DNA from 2 places in the Paenibacillus sp. sptzw28 genome. Region 1 is predicted to be linked to the other one. Evidence: riboswitches for the same ligand, from Rfam matches in the RefSeq annotation. Region 1 holds a riboswitch; the other holds the start of a gene.
The links. A riboswitch is a leader RNA that binds a small molecule or an ion and turns the genes downstream of it on or off. The one in region 1 is predicted to bind cyclic di-GMP.
Positions count from the first base shown of each region.

Region 2: linked by a shared signal. The riboswitch ahead of KZ483_RS28855 (F-box protein) and the one ahead of KZ483_RS02075 (cadherin-like beta sandwich domain-containing protein) in region 1 are both predicted to bind cyclic di-GMP.

Region 1 covers NZ_CP080545.1:442,940-446,711, forward strand. Annotated here, with positions in the region: gene KZ483_RS02065 (hypothetical protein) at 1-644, shown strand, start outside; gene KZ483_RS02070 (hypothetical protein) at 653-847, shown strand; cyclic di-GMP riboswitch class I at 1,368-1,462, shown strand; gene KZ483_RS02075 (cadherin-like beta sandwich domain-containing protein) at 1,803-3,772, shown strand, end outside.
Region 2 covers NZ_CP080545.1:6,079,854-6,083,625, forward strand. Annotated here, with positions in the region: gene KZ483_RS28190 (cadherin-like beta sandwich domain-containing protein) at 1-1,307, opposite strand, end outside; gene KZ483_RS28855 (F-box protein) at 1,403-1,531, opposite strand; cyclic di-GMP riboswitch class I at 1,633-1,726, opposite strand; gene KZ483_RS28195 (HD-GYP domain-containing protein) at 2,114-2,644, opposite strand; gene KZ483_RS28200 (response regulator) at 2,884-3,772, opposite strand, start outside.

The sequences.
Region 1 (3,772 bases):
CGGGAGCGGTAATGGCCTGCATCATTATGATTATGGCGCTTGCCGCAGCATATGAAATGCCCGGTGGACCAGCCGACCAACGGTTATCGCGTGCTGCGGGTCTGGAACAAACGCTGCGCATTCCGATTGGCCGGACACCTGAGGAAGCTGTCCAGAAATTCCGGCATTTCCCCTTCATGCGGGTCATTCACCAGGAGCCTGTTGACGGCGGAGTTCTTCTGTTTATTAAACGCTATTATCAAAAAAGTGGCACCGACCTGCAGGTTGAGTATGTCCGCAAGATGTGGCTTGGCTGGAAATGGGCATACGGCGGCGGATACGGGACAAGCGGCGGTTTAGATAAGGCGGCGCTTACTTGGATGGGCTTGCCATATAAGGGAATCGGAGAGCCTTTTCCCCTCGTTTTCGGAGAGATCCTGGATACTTCCGTCAAGAAGGTAATCGTTATCACGAGTGGTCAAACTCCCGGTAAATACGCGGCTAAAGTTGCCGATACTGACACGGGCGGTGCAATCTGGTTCGCAACTCTACCCTTATCAGCGGAAGCTTCGTACGAAATCGAGGCGCTTAATGGGAAGGGAGAGATTGTAGCTCGCAAAACCATCGATGATCTGCGGGATTTCGGGATTCAAGAAGGCTTATGAAGGGCTCAATGGTGACAGGCCGCTGCCATGAATTTTCCATCCATCCCATCCGGCTGGCGGAGGGCAAGGCCGCAATCGTTTATAACGGAGAATGGATTGTTGGCGAATTGGTAACGAAATACCGCATGAAGCCGGAAGATATAGGCGCTTTCGTGATTCCGCTCGGAGACCGGGACGTGATGGCGGTCGGTTTGTATACGTAGGACTGGGGCGATAAAACGCCGGAGCAAGTAAACGAATCCTGGCAAGCGAGTTACGCCGAGTATATGAAAAGAAAACATCAGCCGGGTTTCTGATCAGCAATAAACAAAAAATGTGAATCAAACTATCGAATCCCGGCCATAGCCGTCTTTTTGGGTGCCCTGCTCGCGAAGCGCGCTTTTTTTTCGTGATCCGGTCTTTTTCCTAAACCGAACTTCCAAAAAATCCATCCCGACATGTCTAAAAAAGCCATCCCCAAAAAAAGAGGAACATGATAAAACTTAATATACACGGGTTGAGTTAAATATTGGAACAAATTGAAAAGGTCAATACCCTTTATCCTTCAACGATATTGATGATTCCGTCCGCTGTCCTCCAGAAGCGGGGGCCGCTAATCAAGATGCAGTGGAACTTGATGAAGCTGCACCCGGTGTTGGGCGGAACGATGGGACGGTACGGATATCCGGAAGGACTGTCAGGCGAGGAAATCCCTTATCTTGCCTGCTCACAATTGCAAACATCGTACGATAAAGGCAAACCCACTGAAAAGTGGCGACGCAAAGCTACAGGGGCTTAATTGGATCAAATGCATCCAATGATGCCAGCCAGCTACCGAATACGGAGGAAACCTCCGTCTAATCAGGCATCTCTGGACGGGGGTTTCTTTTTTTTCTTGAAAGGGGTGATTTGAGTGAAGAAACGCGAAGGTTGGCCCGCACACGTTTAAACCCAAATCACGACATGAAAAGCTCTGCCTTTCCAGCAGCGGAGGTGCAAATCGATCAGCCAAGCAGGTCGTGGATGATAAGGAGGCGATTATAACAAACAAAGGAACAGGCGAACAAGCTTGTCGCTAAATGGCCGGGACGACCGTCTCATCGAAGATTGCCTGCGGTGCGAGCATACCCGTTCTCCGCGACAACAGAAATCTCAGAACTATATTACGGAGGGATGAAATTGCAGATTTTCAAACGAAAACGAAATCATATATTGAAACGCGTCGTTTCCGCAGCGCTCAGCGGACTGATGGTATTGTCGGCGTTTAGCTCTTTGCTGATGTCCCCCGATAACGTATCTGCAGCCGCGACGCCTGTGACGAGTGTGTTGCAGGCCGGTCTTAACGGGTATACGAACATGAAGAGCGCATACGCCGTTCAGAATGATCCAACTACTAATTACAACGACTATATAAACATCGGCAACTATCAAGGAGGGACAAGCCAGCAAAGATTTTCTTTCCTCCAGTTCAATCTTTCTTCCATACCGCAAAACGCAACAATTACCAGCGCTAAGTTGGAATTGTATATATTTTCGTCTCCCCCAGGAGGGAATTTTAATGCCCCGATAGCGATCCATAAGGTAACGAAGGATTGGCAGGAGAATACGCTTACCTGGAACAACGCGGTAGCCACTCCAATCTATGATTCAGCGCCGTTCTCGACGCAAATGACCAGCAGCTACGCGCTTAATTCATGGTCGCAATTCGACTTGACCGGCATGGCGCAGCAGTGGGTCAGCGGAAGTGCGGTGAATTACGGGATCATGATGCGGAGGGATACGTCCTCCGATACGACGGAATGGAACAAAGGATTTTACCACGAAGATTATGATACGCAGTCCCTTCGCCCCAAGCTGACGGTCACCTACACCGTACCGGCGACGGGCTTGACCGTCACCCCGTCACAATTGACCCTGATACAAGGGGGAAGCGGTACCCAACTGAAGGCTGACTTTACCCCGGATAATGCCACCGACCAGAATGTGACGTGGACGTCCAGCGATTCTTCGGTCGCGGCGGTGGACGCGAATGGATACGTGACGCCGGGCGCCAACCTCGGGAATGCCACGATCACAGCGACGACGGCGGACGGGTTAACGGCGACAAGCACGGTAACCGTCAGAGCCCCCGCTGCGAGCGACAAGCCGGTCACGACGACGCAGGTCGTGCTGCAGCAAGGGCTGAACGGGTATGTCGGTACAGACGATACCAGTGTCCACGAATATACGTCGTATCCTGATACGAACTGGGGCGCTTCCAACTTGACATATGTTGGACGAGTTCAAGCTTATGTGAATGACAGAAAGAGGGCGTTGCACAAATTCGACGTGTCGTCGATCCCCTCCAATGCCATTATTACAAGCGCGACGCTGGAGCTTTATCTCGTTGAAGGAGTCAACAATACCGTCTCCATGGGCGCGCGGGAGATTCTCGAGCCTTGGGTGGAAGGGAACAAGAGCGGGACTGCTGCATCGGCTGGCGAAACAACATGGAACAACCAGCCCTTATACGACGCCGCGACGGTCGACATCCAATCGGTCAGCTACACGCCTAACACCTGGAAAACCTTTACGTTGACCGGTACGGTGCGGCAGTGGGTCGAAGGCGGCAAGCCGAACTACGGCGTGGAAATTGTCGATCAAGACGAAGCTACGAATGTAGCGAACTATAAAGGATTCGCTTCCTCTGAATATTCCGACTCCACGAAGCGACCGATTCTGCGGATCAATTACTATATCCCCGCGACAGGCGTCGACGTGACGCCGTCGGCCCTTTCGCTGGTACAGGGCGGAAGCACGGGACAGCTAAGCGCGGCAGTGCTGCCGAGCACGGCAAGCAACAAGAATGTGCGCTGGGTATCGGATACGCCTGCGGTGGCGACAGTAGACCAGAACGGCGTCGTCACGCCGGTCGGTCCGGGAACGGCGATCATTACCGCTACGACGGACGACGGACACTATACGGATACGAGCACGGTTACCGTGTCGGAGCAGGATGTGAATTTAAGCAATTTGACGCTGTCGCAAGGCGCACTGACGCCGGCGTTCGACAGTGGGACGACGGACTATTCGGCGACGGTGGCCCATAGCGTGACGAGCATGCAGCTTACCCCGACGACCTCCGACCCGAACGCGACGGTGATGGTCAA
Region 2 (3,772 bases), 460 kb from region 1:
GTTGTTTCGCCAGCCGATGCAGCAGTCCCGCTCTTGTTCCCTTCCACCCAAGGCTCGAGAATCTCCCGCGCGCCCATGGAGACGGTATTGTTGGCTGCGTCGAGGAGATAAAGCTCCAGCGTCGCGCTTGTAATAATGGCATTGGCGGGGATGGACGACATGTCGAATTTGTGCAACGCCCTCTTTCTGTCATTCACATAAGCCGCAACACGGCCAACATATGTCCGGTCGTAAGCGCCCCAGTTGGTATCAGGATAGGTATTATATTCGTGGACACTGGTATCGTCTGTACCGACATACCCGTTCAGCCCTTGCTGCAGCACGACCTGCGTCGTAGTGACCGGCTTGTCGCTCGCAGCGGGGGCTCTGACGGTTACCGTGCTTGTCGCCGTTAACCCGTCCGCCGTCGTCGCTGTGATCGTGGCATTCCCGAGGTTGGCGCCCGGCGTCACGTATCCATTCGCGTCCACCGCCGCGACCGAAGAATCGCTGGACGTCCACGTCACACTCTGATCCGTGGCATTATCCGGTGTAAAGTCGGCTTTCAGCCTGGTGCCGCTTCCTCCCTGGATTAGGGTAAGCTCCGCAGGCGCAACGGTGAAGTCCGTAGCCGGTACGCTATATGTGATCGTTAATTTGGGACGGGTGGTTCCTTCGCTGGAATCGAATCCCTTGTTGAAATCTGACGCATCCGTGGAATTATCTCTCTTAAGCATGATTCCGTAGTTCGCTGCCGTTCCAGACACCCACTGCTGCGTCAGACCCAGCACATCGAATGCATTCCAGGAACCGTTCGCAACGCTTGTCGTCATCTGGCTTGAAATTGGCGTCGTGTTATAGATTGGGGTGCTTACCGCGTTGTTCCAGGTAAGCGTATTCTCCTGCCAATCCTTTGTCACTTGATGGATAGCGATTGGCACATTGGTGGTTCCTATGTTGCTGCTCACCCTGGCATCATTTAAGTACAGCTCCAGCTTCGCGCTCGTAATCTCGGCGTTCTGCGGGATGGACGCAAGATCGAATTGGAGAAACGTATATCTCTGCCCGGTCGCCAAATTACCAATGATAAGCGCTGCTGAATTGCCAAAGTTCGTTGTTCCCTGTTCTTGCGCGACGAGCGCATCCTTCATAGCGGTATACCCGTTAGTCCAGTACTGCAACACCCTCGTCACAGGCGTTGCCGCCGCAGCTGCGGAGGTGGGGGACAAAAGTAAGGATGCAACCGCTGAAAATACCATGAGTCCGCTGAGTGTTGCGGAAACGATGCGTCTGAATAACCCGATTCGTTTTCGTTGAGTAAATTGCATGATGGAAACCCTCCGTAATTTTTTTGTTATCCCCAAGCCGGAAACAGACAGGCGTTATGATTCGAGGAGAAGATTTTCAAATCCCCGTATCACGGCTATGCCTGCCCGCATTCCGTTATCGTAATAATGCCTCCTTCATATCTCCGGATCGCTTGGCCGATAATCAGCATATCCCGTCCATCCGTTAGCGGATAAATAACTCCGGCGTTGACGTGAAGCGGCATAAATAAGTGTGCTGGTAACCTTATCTTTCAGCTGCATCACCCCTTTCAAATAACAGAAACCCCCGTCTACTGTTGCTAAATAGACGGGGGTTTCCGCCGTATTCGGTAACTGGCTGGCATGTTGGATGCATTCGATCCACTTAAGCCCCTATAGCTTTGCGTCACCACCTTTCAGTGGCTTTGCCGTTGTCGTACGAAGTATTTAATTGTCGTTTACTGCGTTGGTTGACTGTCGAATACGAATTAGTTAACTTGAACCGTGTATATACGTTTTACCATGATCTTCTTTTTTTTTGGATGGCTTTTTTTAAAATCATGAGATGGATTTTTTGGATTTTCAGTTGAGCGAAACGTTTCAATCGGACTTTTCCGGACAGAAAAAAACCGGTCACATTCAGTGTGGACCGGGTCTATCATTAACGCGGCAACTGGGCCGGCCTGTCGAACAGTAATCCGACGAGAGGCTTTAGTGCCTTGACTCGTCCCTAAATAGAGTTGCAGGACGAGAACGGACTTGTTCATTTCTGTAACGAAATGAGAAAACAGCGCACCACGCTGCTGTCAAATTGCGTTCCGCAATTTTTAACAAGCTCGAACCTCGCCTCTTCCTCCGTCATGACGGTAGGGCCGCTTGGAAATCATACTGTCATAGGCCTCGATAACGGCGCATATGCGGGCAAGATAGGGGATTTCTTCGCCGGACAAGCCTTCCGGATACCCTTTACCGTCCCATCTCTCATGATGGTAACGAACGACCGCGATAACTTCGGGGTCCTGTATCGAGAGATTTTCAAGCAGTTCGGCACCCAATTGCGGATGCAGCCGCATTAAGTTTAACCGCATTGGGTTAAGCGGTTTCCTATTGCGGAGCACTTCGCCCGGAATCATGGTTTTGCCCACATCATGCAGGAAACAACCGCGTATCAGAGCAGTCGTGTCTCGGGAGTCAAGTCCGAAAGATGCAGCCGCATTCCCGGCTAAAAGGGCGACTCTTTCCGAATGTCGAAAGGTGTCCGGGCATTTTCTTTGCAAGAATCCCATCCATTTGTCCACGGTTAACGATTGAGCTTTGCTGCTTAAGGTTCGAATAGCAGTGCCGGTTTCACTGATCATTCGTCCTTCCCCTTTCTCGTAAGAAACCGCATTGAATATAAAGAGGAACCTGACTTATCAATTGTTCCATTCATTAATTTGTACCATGCTCAATCCGTTTTTTGGATGGATTTTTTAAAACTAGTGGGATGGATTTTTTGTCTGCCACCAATCAAAACCCCGGCTGATGCTTCCGGGTCATATACTCGGCGTACACGATTTGCCAGGATGGGATTATTTGCTCCGGCGTTACATATCCATCAGACCATGATTTCTCCTTTTTGTTCCCGATACTGGGATGGATACATTCCTGTTTCACGTTTGAAAATCCGGCTGAAATAGTTTGGGTCAGGATACCCGACGAGTTCTGCAATATCTTTGGCGAGCCAACCCGGATGTTCCACCAATAGTTTCTTGGCCGTCTCGATTCGGAGCCTCACGATATATTTGGCGGGCGAGAGCCCTTTGTATTTGATGAAAACTTTACTCAGGTAAGAAGGCACAAGACCGAATCTCTCAGACAGCGTTTGATGATTAATTTGCTCTGTGTAATGTTCCAGCAGAAACTGTTCGATTTTTTCCGCCAATTTATCGTTCTCCCTCTCGCCTTTATCGTTCTTGTTATAAAAGGAGAGGAAGTCAATAATTGTGCACGTATAATTGAAAATTGCTTGGTAATCCTTTGATTGCAGGACCATCTGGTTCACATCGATTTCGAGCATTTCGCCGGTGTAATAAGCAGCTTTCCCCGTATGCTGGGATAGGAGCGTTAAAATTCGCTGCAGCTTTCTTTCCAGAATGTTCTGCCTCAGAGGTCTTTGCTTCCATTTTGCAAGCAGTAATTGAATCTCTGCCTTGAACAGATTGATGTTTTCCCGCTCCAAAGCCGCTGCGAGCTTCCGTTCCATAGACGGATCGGATTCCACTTCGAAGACCGGCGGCTGGGCATCCTTTATAAATAAACGGACTGGAGCGCCGAATAAAATATGTTTATACAGCATGGAACGGGCAGTTTGCGAAATCGACGCCGTATCTTCCAGGTTGGAATAATATCCGCTGGAGACGACGGATACATGCAGCTGAGTTCCCAAACGAGCCGTAATGGCAGCCAACCATTCCTCTTCGCTTCCCGTCTGTCTGTTTTGAAAA